One region of the Colwellia sp. RE-S-Sl-9 genome, then DNA from elsewhere that is predicted to be linked to it. Evidence: predicted binding sites of a transcription regulator. Region 1 holds the regulator's gene; each other region holds the start of a gene.

Region 1 (6,363 bases):
CAAGCCCATAAACCTAAATTAGCCAAGCTTTCAGACAAAATAGCACAATATTTTGTCGCAACAATTTTACTTACCTCAATAGCAACGGCTATTTATTGGCAAATACACTTACCTGAAGAAGCCTTTTGGATAACGCTTTCGGTATTAGTGGCAACCTGCCCTTGTGCTTTATCGTTAGCCACACCAACCGCATTAACTTGCGCAACAGTTACACTAAATAATAAAGGTATCTTGATAAAGTCAGCCCACGTAATGGAAACCTTACCTAACGTTAATTGTTTTGCTTTTGATAAAACAGGCACGTTAACCACGGGTGAGTTTACTATCAGTAAGGTGGAATTATTTGATCGTGCGTTTAGCGAAAAACAAGTATTAGCTATTGCTGCTGGATTAGAATCTCACTCAGAACACCCTATCGCAAAAGCATTTATTAAACATAGAGACTTTTCTCTTAATGTCACCCAAATAGAAGTAACACCCAGTTCAGGCGTTTCAGGTAATTATCAAAACGAAACCTACCAAATAGGTAAACCCAGTTGGTTATTACCCACCCTACGTTTAGCCGATTCAGAAGCTAATGTGAATAATGCTCAATGCGTATTGGTAACAGGCGAACAACTTATCGCTGCCTTTTACCTAGAAGACAGTGTAAGAGATAACGCCGCTAGCTTAATTAAAAACTTGCATGACCAATCAATATCAACCTTAATGCTTTCAGGCGACAATAAAGCCGGTTGCGATAAAACACAGTCTGTTTTGCATTTATCTCAAGCTCACAGTAATTTAAGTGCTAAAAATAAAGTTGAGCTATTAAAAGCCAAACAAGTTGACCATATTGTTGCCATGGTGGGTGATGGTGTCAACGACACGCCTGTATTTAGCGCGGCTCATATAGCCATAGCCATGGGAAGTGGTACAGATATTGCGAAAAACGGCGCAGATATTATATTATTAAACAGTGATTTAACTAATATTACTGCGTTAAAACTCATTGCTCAAAAAACTAAAAAAATTATTTGGCAAAACTACTTATGGGCATTTGGTTATAATGCCTTAGTGTTGCCGTTAGCAATGGCTGGCTATATTACGCCTTACCTCGCAGTTATTGGTATGTCAGCCAGTTCCATATTGGTTGTGACTAACTCACTGCGCTTACTTAATATCAAAAAAGATACAAAAGGCTAATATATTCAATGAGCATAATTTACGTATTAATTCCTATCGCGGTACTATTAACGGCTATTGGCCTTTATCTTTTTTTCTGGGCAGTTAAAACAGAACAATTTGATGATCTTGAAAAACAAGGTTTAAGTATTTTGTTTGACGAAAATGACGATCAAGCAGCTGATAAAAATAAATCAACATCAGAATTAATATCAGAAAAGAATAAAAACACCAACGCATCAAATCAACCAAAAGATAGTTAATGAACATTGATTATTTTTCAGCCTTTATTATAGGCATTTTGGGATCTGGCCATTGCTTAGGAATGTGTGGTGGCATAACCTCAATGCTAACCTCTGCTCTACCTAAACATTCGTCGTACTCAAAAACACTTTTAGTTTTCAGTTATAATTTTGGTCGCATATTATCTTATACCCTAATTGGCGCAATAGTTGGTTTTACAGGTTCTGTCGCGGCTAAAAATCTTGGCGTACCTTTAGCTGGTTTACGCGTAATATCCGCTCTATTTCTTATATTTTTAGGACTTTATATTGGCCAATGGCTTATGTGGTTAAATAGAGTTGAACGCTTAGGTAAATTTATTTGGCAATATTTATCACCTTACTCCAAACGTTTAATACCTGTAGACTCACCACAAAAAGCCATAGGTTTAGGTGCGCTATGGGGCTGGTTGCCCTGTGGTTTAATTTATTCAATGCTAACATGGTCATTAGCTAGTGGCAGCGTAACTACGGGCGCATTAATTATGACTAGCTTTGGCTTAGGAACCCTACCAGCATTGCTTATTATGTCGTATAGCTTAATCAAAGCAAAAACGCTACTTAACCACCCCTTATTTAGAAAAACAATGGCAATAAGCCTTATCGGTTACGGTATTTATACCTTGTACTTGCTCGTTTAATCGATTGCATATAGATGAAGGTTAGAATATGATCCAAATCAATTAACCTTTGATTAAGTATGGACATTATGGAAAACAACAATTGCTCAGGAAAACAACACATCCATTGTCAAAACTGTAGTATTAGTGAATTATGCCTTCCATTTTCGTTAAACGAGCAAGAACTTAATACGCTTGATAATATTATTGACCGTAAAAAGCCTATCCATAAAGGTGAGCAAATTTTTCAAGACGGCGACGAAATGAAATCTCTTTATGCCATTCGTTCTGGTACATTTAAAACCTTTACCGTTAATGAGCAAGGAGAAGAACAAATTACAGGGTTTCATCTAGCAGGTGATTTATTAGGTTTTGACGCCATTGCCAATTCAGAACATCCTAGTTTTGCTAAAGCACTGGAAACATCAATGGTATGTGAAATTCCATACGACACGTTAGACTCTATTTCTAACACTATGCCAAAGCTTAAAAAACAAATATTAAAAATGATGAGCTCTGAAATTCGTTCAGATCATGAAATGCTTATGTTACTTAATCATAAAAATGCAGAGCAACGATTAGCAACTTTTATTAGTACGTTAAGTAAAAGATATCATGAACGAGGATTTTCTGCGTCTGAGTTTAGATTAACCATGACACGTGGCGATATAGGTAACTTTATTGGTTTAACGGTTGAAACGATTAGCCGCTTACTGAATAGGTTTCATAAAAATGGTTTAATCGATGTGAGTGGCAAACTGATTACCATTAAAAATATTGAAAAGCTTAACGAAGTTGCTTCACTGTAATTCGATATATACCCGTTACCAATCAAGAGGCTATTTCAGAGTGCTTGAGCGATATCAATTCAAGGCAACGCTTTGTGATAATGGTTACTCCCTTATGAAAAGCGTTGTTGATGAAGTGATTTTGCTCAAGCGCTTCTTCGATGGGTCTAAAACAATTTATGCTTCGTTATTAACTTTAGTCAGGTTCCTACACGGATGTAGGACATTAGGGTAACGCAGGAGCAGTTACCGAGAATAGCCATGACGTAAACTTAATGCCTTGCATACATGGATGTAGACCTTAGATTTTGTTTGGAACGTAAAATCTGTGCTTAAATTGTTTTTAGTTCCCACTGAAACCTGCATCTTGAATGATAACGGGTATAAACAACAGTAGTAAAAGGTACGTTATTATTACTGTTGTTAATCTCCGTAAAAGATCTATTTTAAATTTCATATTCCCCTCTTCATCAAGATATTATTAATTAAGAATATCTTGATGTAAAACAATTAAAAAACACTCGTTCATACACTATACTGATACTCATGGTATTATAAATACGAGCTAAATAATTGGGGACGATATTATGAAAAAGTATCAAAATATACTAACGGTTATTGATCCTACGACAGACGACCAAAAAGCGTTAAAGCGTAGTATTGAACTAGCACAACATACTAAGGCTACTATCACAGCCTTCTTATCTATTTTTGATTTTTCTTACGAAATGACCACCATGTTATCAAGCGATGAACGTGAATCTATGCGACAAACCGTTATAGACGATAGACACCAATGGCTTAATAACATTATCGAACAACTCGATACAGAGTCACTTACTATCAACACCAAAGTTGTTTGGCACAACAGACCTTTTGAAGCAGTGATCAGCGAAGTGCTTGATCATAATCACGACATTGTTATTAAAGGTACTCACGAACACGACAAACTAAAATCCGTTATATTTACGCCTACCGACTGGCATATTTTACGTAAATGCCCTTGCCCTGTGTTATTAGTTAAAGATCATTTATGGCCTGAAAACGGCAATATACTTGCAGCAATAAATGTAGGAAGTGATGAAGAAGAACACCTTTCGCTTAACCATAAAATCACCTCACAAGCGAGCGACTTAGCAAAAACAATAAACGGTAACGTGCACATTGTTAATTCTTATCCCGGTACGCCTGTTAACATCACCATAGAAATACCTGAATTTAACGCGGTAGAATACAACGATACTATGTTAAAACATCACCAAGATGCGATGACAGAACATTGTGAAAAATACCAGATAGCGAAAGAGAACACCTACGTTCAAGAAGGTTTACCTGAAGATGTTATCGAAGAAATTGCCAACCAAATCGACGCAGAATTAGTGATTTTAGGCACGGTAGGTAGAACAGGATTATCAGCCACATTAATAGGCAATACCGCTGAACACGTAATAGATCGACTGAACTGTGATGTACTCGCGTTAAAACCTGATGGATATGAATCACCTTTTGTTAAGTAATAAAAACACTAATAAAGTAGCTAATTACTATTTTAGTTACTTTATTACCTATTACATCTAAATCAACTTAACTCTACTTTAACTAGCTTAGTAACCAAGTCCTCCTATTTGTAGTAATATTAAATTGATCCCTCGCCAATAACAAAACTCAATTAGCGATATATAACACTACAATTAACAAATCAATCTATTGATTTTATTATTAAAGTTGTGTAATGTTAGTTTCGTATTTAGGGAAAAAATATTATATAAAAGGAAATTATTATGAACAAACTCATCTCTATATTAGGTACCCTTACCTTTTTATCTTCAACATCTGCATTAGCTGATACTCTTACGTTTTCTGGTGCAACTCACTGTAATGAAGATGTAGTTAAACATGCAACTGCATTTAATAACTTAAAAACGGCTGAAGGCGCCTTAAATGCCCTATCAACTATTTCTTCTGAGTCTGTAGGTCCAACCGAACAAGGTTACTTTATCTTTGATCCTCAATTTGAAAGAACCACTAGATACTTCAATTGTAGTGTCCCTCTAACAGCCAATATGGGTAATATTTCACTTAACGTTTATGGCAAAGTCAATGGTATACAACAAGCACCAGGTGGGTGTCTAATTTCACGTATACGGAAAGTAAACGATGGAGGAATACCTAAATGGTTTAGATTTGGGACTGGTGAAGGTTTTGATTGGAGTACTATTACAAACTATAATATAACAGGTGAGCAGTTTGTAAATTATAGTACAAATAATATTAATAACAATTATGAAGCTGACAGTACTTTAGAATTAAAATGTCGTACAACATGGTCAGGCGGTAGCGTATCGATTGGTCAGATAGCAGTAACGTACTAACAATTAAATAAATTTTCTCCCTAAATACTCTAGAGTTATTAATATAACTCTAGACTCTTTTAATTCTCCTCTTACCTAGTTTATTAAGAACAAACCTTTAGGTATAATGCGCTCGCTATTAACGTGAGAACATATATGAACGCTTTACCTACAACACCTGAAGTATCACTAACATCCGAGCAAGCCATACAACTATCTAAGCTAGAAAAACGCTTACGACGCAATGTGGGTCAGGCGATCGCTGAATACAATATGATTGAAGACGGCGATAAAGTCATGGTGTGTTTATCGGGAGGTAAAGACTCTTTTTCAATGCTAGATATTCTGCTTAAATTACAAAAAGCTGCTCCTATTCATTTCGAAATCGTTGCAGTTAATTTAGATCAAAAGCAGCCGGGTTTCCCTGAACATATTCTTCCTGAATATCTTGAATCGTTAAATATTCCTTATTACATAGTTGATAAAGATACTTATTCTGTTGTTAAAGAAAAAATATCAGAAGGAAAAACCACTTGTGGTTTATGTTCGCGCTTACGCAGAGGAACCTTATATTCATTTGCTGAAAAAATAGGAGCCACTAAAATAGCACTTGGCCATCATATGGACGATATTGTTGAAACCATGTTTCTCAATATGTTTTATGGTGCAAAACTAAAGTCTATGCCTCCAAAACTTCGCTCTGACGATGGCAGAAATATTGTGATTAGGCCTTTAGCTCACTGCAGAGAGCAAGATATTTTAGATTATTCTAACTTTCAACACTACCCTATCATTCCTTGTAATTTATGTGGTTCACAAGAGAACCTTCAAAGACAAAACATTAAAGCCATGCTAAGCGAATGGGATAAGCAAACACCCGGACGTGTTCAAAATATATTCAAGTCACTCAAAAATGTAAGTTTAAGCCAATTAGCAGATACTGACCTATTCGACTTTTCAAACCTTGCCATAGATAGAACTGAAAAACGGAAAGCATATGAGTTTTCTGATGAAGTAGTATCATCTACAAACATAGATGAAAACCAGTTTATTAACATTACCAATATCTCATAAAATATTAATAACAAAATAATTTATCTTAAAGGTGTCTCTCAAAATAGTTTCACTATAGTAGCGCACCTCATCAACTTATATGATA
Region 2 (6,363 bases), 360 kb from region 1:
GCAGCAAAACGTAAATGCTCTTTCATTGTTTTGCCAAGTACGATTTTGTTTTCATCGTAGTGACGGAAAGCTAGTGGGTTAGTGCTGTTAGCACCTTCAAATTGAATTTTGTTTACGTTGTTAAAAAATTGTTCACTCATGGTTTTCTCCTAATTAAATTTTTTATGTAGAAATTTGTTTGGTCTAAAAATGTTTAAGTCAGCCTAAAAATGTTCTTTCAAGCTAAGGTAAAGTTGTTGATATTTATGTTTTTGTGTTTCGTAGTTATTAGCCATTGTTTGGTCGGGTTCAATGACATGAACAATATCTCCCGTTACACAAACTGTGCTGGCATCTACTTTATTTACGCCAACTTTAGCTAAACGTGCAGCACCATGTGCTGGACCTACTTCGCCACCGTTGCGGTAAGTTAGCGGTTTGTTTAATACGCTAGCGAGAATTTTTCCCCATAGCTTGCTGCGAGAGCCGCCACCGATAACTGAAACTGTATCGATTTGTGTACCTGCGGCCATTAACGCTTCTTGACCATCGTTAAATGCGTAAGCTATGCCTTCTAAAACGGCACGGCCTAGTTCAGCTGCGTTAGTGTTATGGCCTAAACCAAAGAAAACACCTTGAGCATTGGGGTTGTTGTGTGGTGTACGTTCGCCAGATAAATAAGGTAAAAAGATCACTGAAGACGGCACTGAAAAATCAAGTTTTTCTACTTCGTCTAATAAGCTTTTTTCGTCTTTAAAGCCCGTTAATTGTGTAACCCAAGTTAAACAACTTGCAGCACTTAAAATTACTGACATTTGATGCCAAGTATTTGGAATACAATGACAGAAAGTATGAACAGCACTGTCTGGGTTTGGGTTGTAAGTTTCGTTCGCTACAAAATATACGCCCGAAGTACCTAAAGATAAAAAGGCTTCATTTGGATTGATAACACCAATACCGGCTGCACCAGCAGCATTGTCGCCACCACCAGCAATTACAGGGACTTGGTTCATTCCCCATTGCTCAGCAATATCTTTAGTGAGGTAACCAGTAATTTCAGTACCTTCAAACAAGGCTGGCATTTGCTCAATTGTTAAGTCGGTTGCTGTTAGCATTTTTTCAGACCATTGTCTTTTTTCAACATCAAGCCATAACGTACCTGCACTGTCAGACATGTCTGAAGCATAATCGCCTGTCATTAAAAAGCGTAAGTAGTCTTTAGGTAATAAAACTTTAGCGACTTTGTTGAAGTTTTCAGGTTCGTTTTCTTTTAACCAAACCAATTTAGGTGCTGTAAAACCTGGCATAGCAATGTTGCCAGTAATAGCACGTGTATTGGGTTCACGCGCTTCAATGGTTTTACATTGTTGTTCGCATCGTCCGTCATTCCATAACATGGCAGGGCGAATAATGTTGTTGTTATTATCGAGTAAAGTAGCACCATGCATTTGGCCAGATAAGCCCACAGCAACAACAGAAGATAATGCTTCGCTGTTTTTAGCTTTTAACGTTGCAATTGCGTCGTTAGTTGCTTGCCACCAATCACTAGGATCTTGTTCAGACCACAACGGAGCAGGGCGGCTAACCGTTAACGAAGCTGATGCTTGTTCAATAATTTTATCGTTATCATCAAGCAGGATAACTTTCACACCAGATGTGCCTAAATCAATTCCCAAGTACATAAATGCTCTCTAATAAATTTGTTTGATTGTTTGTTAGCGCTAACATTAGCATCGAGAAAATCATTTGGCAATGGTTTTATTGGTAATTAATCGTGTTACTTATAAGCAGTATAAATATTTTTTTAGTAACTTGATTTTAAGTATTTGTTTTGTAAAAAATTACTATTATAGGATTCATTGGGGAAAAAATATGTTTTTTTATGATTTATTTATATTATTAAATTATAAAACCTAGGAGGTAAATGTTATTTTTATCATTTTATTTGTTAACGTTAACATTTGTGGGTTGTTATAACTTCTATGTACATTTCATATCTAGGTTGTCATTTTTTGATAAGGAAATAGATGTTAAAACAAACAATGAAGAGTATATTTATTAATGCAGATGTGAAATGTTATACCAAATCTATTAATGAATTGACCTATTTTATACGAAGAATAAATGGTCAAATACACAGGTTCATCGTTTCAGACTGTACCTAAGCAGCAACATCCTGTAGGCGAGGCATTTATTTTAATAAGGAGTGTTCTAATTATTAAATAAATAACGATGTAATTGGCAATTTAGACAAGTATAAATGATCAATTGGCTATTGCTATTGGTATTAGTGCGTAATTGATTCATATAATGTAACTGTAATAGACTTTTATACATTGTTGCCATTACTTTTTGCCTCTAAATGGGGTGTAATACACTTAACAATAAGGATGCTTACCATGGAAAACCATAATCATTCTTTAAATAATTTATTTTCACAATTAGGTTTAGCCATTACTCATAAAGGCATTGAAGAATTGGTTAAAAAACATAAGCCTTTAGCAAGCGATATTGTGCTACATCAAGCAAACTTTGGAGTGCATCACAAATCTCTTTTTACAACAATCAAAAGACGATGATGCTGATTGGGCTGAGTTAGTTGATCAACTATACGCTATGCTACGTTAGGCATATGCAAAAATAATTAAGTCAGAAAGAACAAGTGCTATGTTAAAAATTAATGTTAAGGATAAACTATGAACACCATTAATGCCTCTTCAGGAATAATAGAATTTACACGTATATATCTCGCTATTTTTTATACGTGTGTTGCTGCTTTTTATACCATTAAAATTATACTTGCGCAGATAAAACGGCCTGTTGAATTGGTATTGCCAGGGGAGCGTTTTTGTTCAACGTGGTGGAATCACATGACGTTTCGTTTCTTTAGGCTCAGTATTTGGATGGTGTGTTTGTTCAGAGTGTTTTTTGAAGAGATAGATAATTATTTAGTCATGTTTACGTCTTTACAAACGTTACCCATTATTTTTACCGGCATTACCTTAATGACACTTGGGTTTGCTATGACCATTGTTGTGCACAGAAGTATGGGAGATAAATGGCGTTCAGGTATTGATCTTGAAGGACCTAAACAACTTATTACCAACGGATTTTTTAAGTATTCTCGTAATCCTATATTTTTATGTGTTGCTGTTTCTCAAATAGGGTTCTTTTTAGCTTTACCTTCTGTATTTACTTTAGTTTGTTTGATCATTGGTTTGTTGATGTTATACCGACAAATATTGTCTGAAGAAAAACACTTAACCAAGTTATTTGTAAACGAATATAAAATATATACAGCTAGCGTTAGAAGATGGTTATAGGGGAGTTAAAATGAGGAGGAGCTATCTCACGATAGTTCCTTATCACTTACAGCAAGAATAAAATAAAAACGTCAATCAATTACGCCAACAACTAAATTTTAATAAGCGAAACATCACACTTAGCATAGTTAGCCACGCCGTTGGCTGTAGAACCTATTAAAGCGTGAATACCTTTTTTAGAATGAGTGCCTAATATAATTAAATCTGCTTCTTTTTTTTCTGCTAGCTCACAAATTTGCTCATAAGGTTTACCAAACTTAACTGACACATTTTTTTTAGCTATACCTAAGGCGCTAGTAATAGATTCCATTTTAGGTAACGTTTCTTCTTTTAATTGTTTTTGGTAATCTTTAGGCAGTAAAGCGTATGGAATAACATGAGTTACAAACAACTTAGCATTGCATAACAGTGCAAACTCTTGAGCCTTCGCAAGTACTGCTTCACCTTCTTTACTTGCTTCAATGGCGCAAATAATTGTTTTATACATAGATACATCCTTAAATAGTTTATTAATGGTTCATTTTAATAACAAAACACAATTACCTTAATATTTCATATAGTCAAAACTTTAGAAAGGTAAAACTCAAAAAACTCATCATATTTTTGATCTACATCTAACCGTTTAGTGGTATGGCTAGTACTTTATTGAAAAAATTAGTGTGAGAGAAAAATAACTGTATTTAGCCACTAGATTACATCTTGATTGATCAATCAATTGCATTGAGTCATGTGATAAAAATTATTGGTAATATTTAATCTGAACTCGGCTTAACAAACGCTTCTCTAGCAGGTGTTTTTCCTAAATTCTGCGTTAAATTTATCTTGAATTAATAAAAACTAGCAAGCTAGGGGCTCAATAAAACTATTTTTTCTTATATTTCAATTTATTAAGTATCTCTTAAACCGAGTTCAGGTTATTTAGCTAAAGTTTTATATTTTTTAGACCATATAGTGATTATTTTATTTAATGTATTGAATTTATAGTTTTCTCTGGTAAGTTGGTGGCTGTGGAAGTGGGCGTTGTTACTGATATATCTATAGAATGATGTTAGGTGCTATACGCTTGAATTATTTGAGGTCGATGGAGTAAGTTATGTTAAAAGGAGTTGTGACTTTTTTAATATTGATTTTTTCAATATACGGTTGTTCGTCATATTCAGAGTTGAAAAAAAGTTCGGCTAATCACACCAAGTCAGGTGATTATTATGAATCTATTGGTCAACCTGAAGCAGCAAGAGAGGAACGTCAATTAGCACGAAAAGATCGTAAAAATGCACTAAAGCTTGAGGCTGTGTTAGCTGAAGTTATTAATAATAAAGATAAAATAAAAAATTAAAAACGTCTAAGAAATGAAACAAGGACAATGGCCATAATGACTTGTCCTTATTTACTTACCTTACTTCAAAATCCCTTTCCCTGTTGCAGCCCAATATATTCCGCCGTATACATGGTGCTTAAAACCTCGGTTACTGTGTACAGCGTCTAAATGTCCTAACGACGTATAAAACGAGCGGCCACCATCAAAGTTTTGATACCAAGCAATAGGATGAAATTCTCCCATACCATCGCCTGTTTGGTTATTGCCCCAGTCTGAATGTGTGTCGTAGGTGCTTTCGTCAACCTTTAATAAGTAGTTTAGATTTTTACTTTTTTCAGGACTAAAGTCATACCATTCATCCGTCCATAAAATGTTGTTAGGTATACGGTTCATACCAGGAAACGAAGTGTTTACTACTTGCATTCTCGCTGTTTGAACAACAGGATGAATAATAAAACTTCTACCCACTAATTTTTGAAACCATGGCCAATCAGCTTCAGTGTCAGACGCACTATGAATACCAACAAAACCTTTACCAGCTTGTATGTAACGCTTAAACGCGGCTTGTTGTTCTTCGTTCAGAATATCTCCGGTTGTCATCATAAAAATAACCACATCAATATCGGCTAAAAACTTATCGTTAAAGTGCGAGGCGTCTTCATGCCATACCATATTAAAATCATGTTCCTCGGCTAACGCCTTAATGTTAGCCACACCTGCAGGTATCGATTTATGGTGCCAACCTGCTGTTTTAGTAAATAACAGCACGTTAAATTGCTGAGAAAATGTTACGCACGAGCAAAGGCTAAAGCATATAAATAGCATTATTTTAAATTGAGTTTTTACAAAATTCGATGGCATTGTTTTTATCCCCATGTCTTTTTTATTTCGCAATAAATGTTATAGTTAATTTGACAATAACATAAAGATAGCATGACAATGTCGATAAGTCATATTGAAAACCATAAAAGATTTTTAAGGCAATTGCTTATAAATGATGAGTTATTGGCTTTTTTCGTATTAGGTTTAGAGGAATTAAAGTAATGCAAATCAATAAAATACGTTGGGGAATTATTAGCACAGGGACAATTGCAGGGCAGTTTTGTGCAGATATGTCGTTTGTCAATAACGGTGAGCTAGTTGCTGTAGGCGCAAGAAATATAGAAAACGCACGTAGTTTTGCTGATAAATACAATATCACTAATGCTTATGAAGGTTATCAGTCGGTTTATGATGATCCTAACGTTGATATTGTTTACGTAGCAACGCCTCATAATTTTCATTTTGAGAATGTTCGCGATGCGTTAATGGCTGGAAAACATGTAGTGTGTGAAAAGCCTATTACAGTCAGCCCTGAAGAAAGTAAGCAATTATTTGAACTAGCTAAAGAGAAAAAGCTGTTTTTAATGGAAGCCATGTGGACTTTCTTTTTACCGGCGATAATACAAGCTAAGCAATGGGTAGAAGAAGGGCGTATTGGTAAAATTAAACAGATAAAGGCTGATTTTGGTTACCCAATGCCTTATCAACTAGAGTCGCGCGTATACCGTGAAGATCTAGCCGGTGGTTGTTTGTTAGATATGGGGATTTACCCACTAGCTATTTCAACATTCTTTACCGAAAAAACCATTGAAAACGTTTATGTAAAACCTCAATTTGCTCCAAATGGTGTTGAAGACGATCTGATCATTTTAGCTGAATCTGGCGATGTTCATTTAACACTAGGCACCTCATTTCAATGCA
Region 3 (6,363 bases), 520 kb from region 1:
TATAAACATTAGGTTGTAATAGTACAGTCATAAAAATGAAGTATTATATTCACATAGAAATTCATTATTTGAGTAAGACTCTTTTGGTGAATAAACATAATAATAAATTTATGTAATACAAATTCTGTTAATAAACAGCGCTATTTTAATAATAAAAATAACCAATAAAATTAATGGAATAGGTATAAGTCCTGTTTTGAATTATAAATAGGCAAACAAACAACAGTAAAATCTAAGGTTGATTTAAAACAAATATTATTTGTAATAAATTAGCCATAATGATTTCTTATAATCGAACTAATGAAATAACTTAAGGGATTTTTAAATGTCTTCATCTCGAATGAGAAATGCACAACACAAAGCATTTATTCCATCGTCTGCTCGTGAGAACCAGTATTTATTAGCTAAGTTTTATGTAACCGATGAACTTATTGCTAAATTTTCTGATGCGTCAGAGAAAGATTCAGATCAACCTTACTTGTCTTTTTATAAAAAACTTTCAAAAATCTTTTTTGATATTAACGAAGAATTACACATTGAAAGTGGTCAATTTGTCGGTAACGATAAATTTACTCGTGTACGATTTAGCCCTGAAAAGATAACAGCGCAAACTAATCAACAAATACTATTTTTATATAACTCATTATATCACCAAAGTGAGCATGCTTATTTCGATGGTAGTAAAAGAGCGAAAAAAATAACATTAGTATTTTTATCGAATGGTTCAGATATTCGTCAAGATTCGGCTAAATTCCATAGAAAAGTATTAAAAGCAGTAACCCAATTTGCAGAAAAAACGGGAATTGGAAAAGAGCAATTCCGCGTATGTGATCACCAGCACTTAACCTTTGATCTTTTCTCTAAAGAAAAAGGCGACGAAGGCTTACAAGTACACAAGCTTAGACCATTAAGTAAAAGATATTTAACTGATGACGTTGTGCTACCTGAAAACGATAGCGCATTAACTTACGCTGTAGCAGATATTCGCTTTAACCGTAGAATTAAGCAACTGGTTGATAAAAAAGAATTAGATAATGAAAACTATAACGCACTTTATAGCTTAATTGCTGATGCATTTATAAGCTCAGCTAAACAGTTTAATTTAAACAACGGGGCTGTAATTGCCAATGGTTTAGTACCAATTGTAAGAGTTACAGATGAAGAGTTTGTTGCTACAAATGGTGAACTCATTAACTTAGGCTACAATCCTGAACATGATGCGTGTGGTTATACTTGTAAGTGGAATGCTGACAAACTGGTTGATAAAATTCAATTTGTATTTGTTGCCACTAAAGCAGACAGAACGTCTCACGGTTATGGTAAGTTTTTAAACCAAGTTGAAGATACACTAGAACTCTTAGCAAAAAAATTAGACTTTGTTAAAGATAAAGAACAACTTATTGTTCGTATCCATCAACATGTTGGTTTTAATTACTAGTCATTCATACTAGATTTGAACAAAACGCCATTTAATTTTTAAATGGCGTTTTTTTATATTAAATTTTTACCTTACAGCCCAATATTTTACTTCCTGATCATCTAAATAAGCTTCTGCATTTTCGCCTTGTAATAAAGATAATGTTGCTAAAATACCTGCCTGTACACATTGCTCGGAAGAAACTGTGATTGATCGAGGAGCATTAATAATTGACCAACCCGTTTTAGCATTAAGAATATGGCTATAACGCACACCATCTTTTAATAAAAAACGCTTAGCATTACCACTGGTTGCTAATGCGCCTTGATATAGCGAAACCACCATATTAGTTTTATTCTCAAAACCGGGATGTTCGACACCAATAACCCAAGGCTTATTATTCTCTCTCGGTTTTGTAGCAGCTAAGTCTCCCCCCAAATTAATTAAAATAGGATATTCTGTTATTTCTTTAGCTAAAAGAATACAACGATCTACTGCGTATTCTTTACCTATACCACCAAAATCAATCTCCATGCCGTTTGGCAACGTAATAGCTTGTTGACTAACCTTAACTTTATTCCAACCAATAAAAGGTAAAATAGCTTCAACCTGTGCTTTATCAGGAATATTATCACTGCCATTGAATGTCCATACTTTACGTAAAATACCTGATGTAATATCAAATAACCCATCACTCAGTTCGTAACAAACATGAGCAAAGTTCAGCAATAAATATGTTTCTTGATCAATTGACACAGTTTGCCCTTTACTATTATTAATAAGGCTACAAACACTACGAGAGTCGTATCGGCTGTATTTGTCTTCAATTCTCCAAACTTCATCGGTGATCACTTTTGCTAATTTATTCACCAATTCATCTATTTTTTTAGATGTATGTAATGCACTAGGAATTTCCATTAATACTTCACAAGGACTTGCCATTGCAGAAAACAAAAGTCGATATTCGTTTTTATCTTTTTCAATAATAAATTTTCTAGAATTTTGCACGTTATGTTTACTCACATAAAAATAAAAACCACACGTTACGCGTTACAATAAAAATATCACCGTGTCAGTAAATCACTATTGTTCATTAAAAGCTTGCACACTATCAAATTCAACAGAAAAACGTTCAATAATATTTTTCCCTTGGGGGGTATCTAATATAACTTCAAATAATATTATCCAACGCATGTTCTCTTCACTGCAACTTCCCAGCATAGTATTCGCCACATAACGCATTTTTTGCCCTTGGTAATAAGGCTCATTTTCCGCTAACTTAAGTTCAAAAAATAAAGGGATTTTCCCCATAAACATATTTTTCCCTTCCATGTAAGCAGATACTTTTTGAATCGAGTATTTGCTTTCTGAAATCAAAACAATATCGAAAGGGTTTTCGGTAACTACAGGTTCAATATTAAATAAAACAGAAAAATTACCTGAAGGTGATTTGATCAAACAAGGTGTTTGAGTTGAAATACACTTAAGTTCTCTCATCTCTATTTTTGCTTTTTTATTTTGTTCACAACCAAAAAAACAAAATACGAGAAATACTAATACAAATGGAATTGTTTTAATTTTAATCAAAATTCTTACTACTTATTATCACTATAATTAATAATTTACGCTATTTTAGCCTTGTTTTTAATCGTCAATCGTTTTTTTTATGATTTAGAACAATATTTCAACCTTTGAGTAATGACATTAGTCGATTAAATGTCTATCATTTCGCCCAGTTTTCTATGGATTGTGTAAATTCTCATTTCTAGTCTATAAATACTAGTTAGAAGTACGTAATATTTTATTTATACATGATAAGAAACGTCAAAATAATTAATAATTTAAATGTGGAACCAAAACATGAGTCAAAGTAATACGTCGACAGTTGATTACAACATGAATGTTGTTCGTCAATTTACTGTTATGACTGTCATCTGGGGATTCGTAGGTACATTAATAGGTGTTCTTATCGCTGCGCAATTAATTTGGCCAGCTTTAAATTTTGAGACGCCTTGGCTTACATACTCCCGTTTACGCCCTCTTCATACCAATGCTGTAATTTTTGCATTTGGTACTAGCGCCTTATTTGCCACTTCGTATTACGTAGTGCAGAGAACCTGTAAAGTAGCCTTATTTGGTGGAAAACTTGTACCTTTTACTTTTTGGGGCTGGCAAGCAGTTATTATATTAGCCATTATTACTTTACCTATGGGTTACACCAGTAGTAAAGAATATGCCGAATTAGAATGGCCGATTGATATTTTAATTGCTGTTGTTTGGGTTTCGTATGCCACTGTATTTTTCGGTACGGTAGTTAAACGAACAACGTCTCATATTTATGTAGCTAACTGGTTTTTTGGTGGTTTCATATTAACAGTTGCTGTTTTACATATTGGTAACAGCATGGTTATTCCTGTATCCATGATGAAATCTTATTCCATATACTCTGGTGCTATCGATGCGATGATGCAATGGTGGTACGGACATAATGCCGTTGGATTCTTATTAACCGCTGGTTTCCTAGGTATGATGTACTACTTTGTTCCTAAACAAGCTGAGCGTCCTGTTTATTCTTACCGTTTATCTATCGTGCATTTTTGGGCTTTAGTTTCGTTATATATTTGGGCTGGTCCACATCATCTTCATTACACAGCTTTACCTGATTGGGCTCAATCAGTTGGTATGGTTATGTCTATCGTTTTATTCTTACCTTCATGGGGTGGAATGATAAACGGTATTATGACGTTATCAGGCGCGTGGCATAAACTTCGTCACGATCCTATTCTTCGTTTCTTAATTGTTTCATTATCTTTCTACGGTATGTCTACGTTTGAAGGTCCTATGATGGCAATTAAATCAGTTAACGCACTTTCTCATTACACCGACTGGACTATAGGCCACGTACATTCAGGTGCTTTAGGCTGGGTTGCTATGGTATCTATTGGTGCTATGTATCACCTAATTCCAGTGTTATTTAATCAAGGCCGTATGTACAGTATTCGTTTAATCAACATTCATTTCTGGATGCACACTACAGGTATTGTTCTTTATATTGTAGCTATGTGGATTTCTGGTGTAATGCAAGGCTTGATGTGGCGTGCTGTAAATGCTGACGGTACATTGACGTATAGTTTTGTTGAAAGCTTAACCGCTTCATACCCATTCTACTTTATTCGTTTTGTTGGCGGTGTTTTAGTGGTAGCAGGTTTTGGTTTAATGATTTTCAACATGATTAAAACAATCTACGCACCAGATAACAGTCTTAAAAAAATAGAAATGGCATAAGGAGGCAGTAATGAAAAACAAACATGAAAGTTTAGAAAAAAACGTTGGTCGCTTCTTTATCTTCACTATTATGGCAATTAGTATCGGTGGTCTAGTTGAAATCACACCGTTATTTTTCCAAAAAGCGACAACAACACCTGTTGATAACTTAAGAGCTTATACTGCGCTTGAAATGGAAGGTAGAGACATTTACATCCGTGAAGGTTGTAACGTATGTCATAGCCAAATGATCCGCCCTCTTCGTGCAGAAACAGAACGTTACGGACATTATTCTGTTGCAGGTGAATCTGTATGGGAACATCCATTTTTATGGGGTTCAAAAAGAACAGGACCAGATCTAGCTCGTGTTGGTCAACGTTATAGTGATGACTGGCACAAAGCGCATTTAATTGATCCTCGTTCAGTTGTTCCAGAATCAAACATGCCAAGCTTTAAATGGTTAGATGAAAATTACTTAGATGGTAATTTAACCGCTAAAAAATTAGAAACATTTAACTTTTTAACAAGAAACCGTAGCCATAAAGATGAAAATGGTAATGCTATTCCTCTTTATACTCCTGAAGAAATAGCCAATGCGAAAGCGGCTGTTAAAGGCAAAAAAGAGATAGATGCACTTGTTGCGTATCTTCAATCTCTTGGCCATGCGTTGAGATAATAGTATGGATTACGGAACGCTTCGAGGGGCTTTTGCCCTACTAATTTTGGCACTATTTATCATCATAGTGGTTTGGTCTTACAGCAAAAAAAGGAAATCAGCATTTGATGATGCTGCAAATTCTATTTTTGAAGAAGACGACGTAAAAACAAATGTATCGAACCAAAATGTTGAAAGTAAACAAGCAGGAGACAAAAACTAATGTCTAGCTTTTGGAGTATATGGGTTACAGTTCTTTCCCTAGGCACGTTGGTATTTATGTACCTTATTTTACGTATGTGTTTAAAGAACTTTGCTGGTGTTCCTGAAGGTGAGTCAATGGGACACACTTTTGATGGCATCGAAGAATTAAACAACCCTCTTCCTAAATGGTGGAGTACATTTTTCTTAGCTACCATTATTTGGGGCTTTGGCTACTTACTTCTTTACCCTGGGTTAGGGAATTGGGAAGGTTTATTAGGCTGGAAAAGCTCTAACCAAGGCATATTAAACCTAGAAGAATCTAAAGCTAAAACAGCTGAATATTTAAAAGAAGGTTCAAACGTTTTAGTACAATACGATCGTGAAATACATGCTGCTGATGAAAAATATGGTCCTATTTTTGAAGCTTACGCTGCGCGCAGCATTGAAGAGCTAGCTGCTGATAAAGAAGCATTAAAAGTTGGACAACGTTTATTTTTACAAAACTGTTCACAATGTCATGGTTCTGATGCTCGTGGTACAACAGGCTTTCCTAATCTAGCAGATAAAGACTGGTTATACGGTGGCTCACCGGAAGCAATTAAAACCACTATTTTACACGGTAGAAAAGCTAACGGTATGATGGCATGGGAAACAGCTCTTGGCGGCGATAAAGGCGTTAAAGAAGTTGCTGCTTATGTAATGAGTTTAAGTGGCAGAGAAGTTGACCCTACCCTTGCTTCAGCAGGTAAACCTAAGTTTCAAATGTGTGCGGCTTGTCATGGCCCTGAAGGTAAAGGTAGTTTAGCTATGGGAATACCATTAG

The links. The regulator FNR, encoded in region 1, switches genes on or off when oxygen is low (the NO sensors DNR and NnrR bind a similar motif). The targets are predictions, from matches to a motif close to TTGATCTAGATCAA.
Region 2: ACM9HF_RS00080 (universal stress protein) is a predicted target of FNR. The motif match lies at 3,906-3,919, and genes of this name have one in related genera.
Region 3: ccoN (cytochrome-c oxidase, cbb3-type subunit I) is a predicted target of FNR. The motif match lies at 3,084-3,097, and genes of this name have one in related genera.

Annotation. Positions count from the first base shown of each region.
Region 1 covers NZ_CP182631.1:376,180-382,542, reverse strand. The annotation lists gene ACM9HF_RS01605 (heavy metal translocating P-type ATPase) at 1-1,185, shown strand, start outside; gene ccoS (cbb3-type cytochrome oxidase assembly protein CcoS) at 1,194-1,427, shown strand; gene ACM9HF_RS01595 (sulfite exporter TauE/SafE family protein) at 1,427-2,086, shown strand; gene fnr (fumarate/nitrate reduction transcriptional regulator Fnr) at 2,146-2,874, shown strand; gene uspE (universal stress protein UspE) at 3,441-4,370, shown strand; gene ACM9HF_RS01580 (hypothetical protein) at 4,635-5,225, shown strand; gene ttcA (tRNA 2-thiocytidine(32) synthetase TtcA) at 5,361-6,278, shown strand.
Region 2 covers NZ_CP182631.1:16,022-22,384, forward strand. The annotation lists gene xylA (xylose isomerase) at 1-140, opposite strand, end outside; gene xylB (xylulokinase) at 204-1,661, opposite strand; gene ACM9HF_RS00070 (DUF2789 family protein) at 2,379-2,558, shown strand; gene ACM9HF_RS00075 (methyltransferase family protein) at 2,676-3,302, shown strand; gene ACM9HF_RS00080 (universal stress protein) at 3,394-3,789, opposite strand; gene ACM9HF_RS00085 (hypothetical protein) at 4,396-4,638, shown strand; gene ACM9HF_RS00090 (ThuA domain-containing protein) at 4,699-5,481, opposite strand; gene ACM9HF_RS00095 (Gfo/Idh/MocA family protein) at 5,664-6,363, shown strand, end outside.
Region 3 covers NZ_CP182631.1:899,551-905,913, forward strand. The annotation lists gene ACM9HF_RS03885 (DUF3083 family protein) at 326-1,438, shown strand; gene ACM9HF_RS03890 (FAD:protein FMN transferase) at 1,505-2,425, opposite strand; gene ACM9HF_RS03895 (hypothetical protein) at 2,501-3,004, opposite strand; gene ccoN (cytochrome-c oxidase, cbb3-type subunit I) at 3,278-4,702, shown strand; gene ccoO (cytochrome-c oxidase, cbb3-type subunit II) at 4,713-5,357, shown strand; gene ACM9HF_RS03910 (cbb3-type cytochrome oxidase subunit 3) at 5,362-5,559, shown strand; gene ccoP (cytochrome-c oxidase, cbb3-type subunit III) at 5,559-6,363, shown strand, end outside.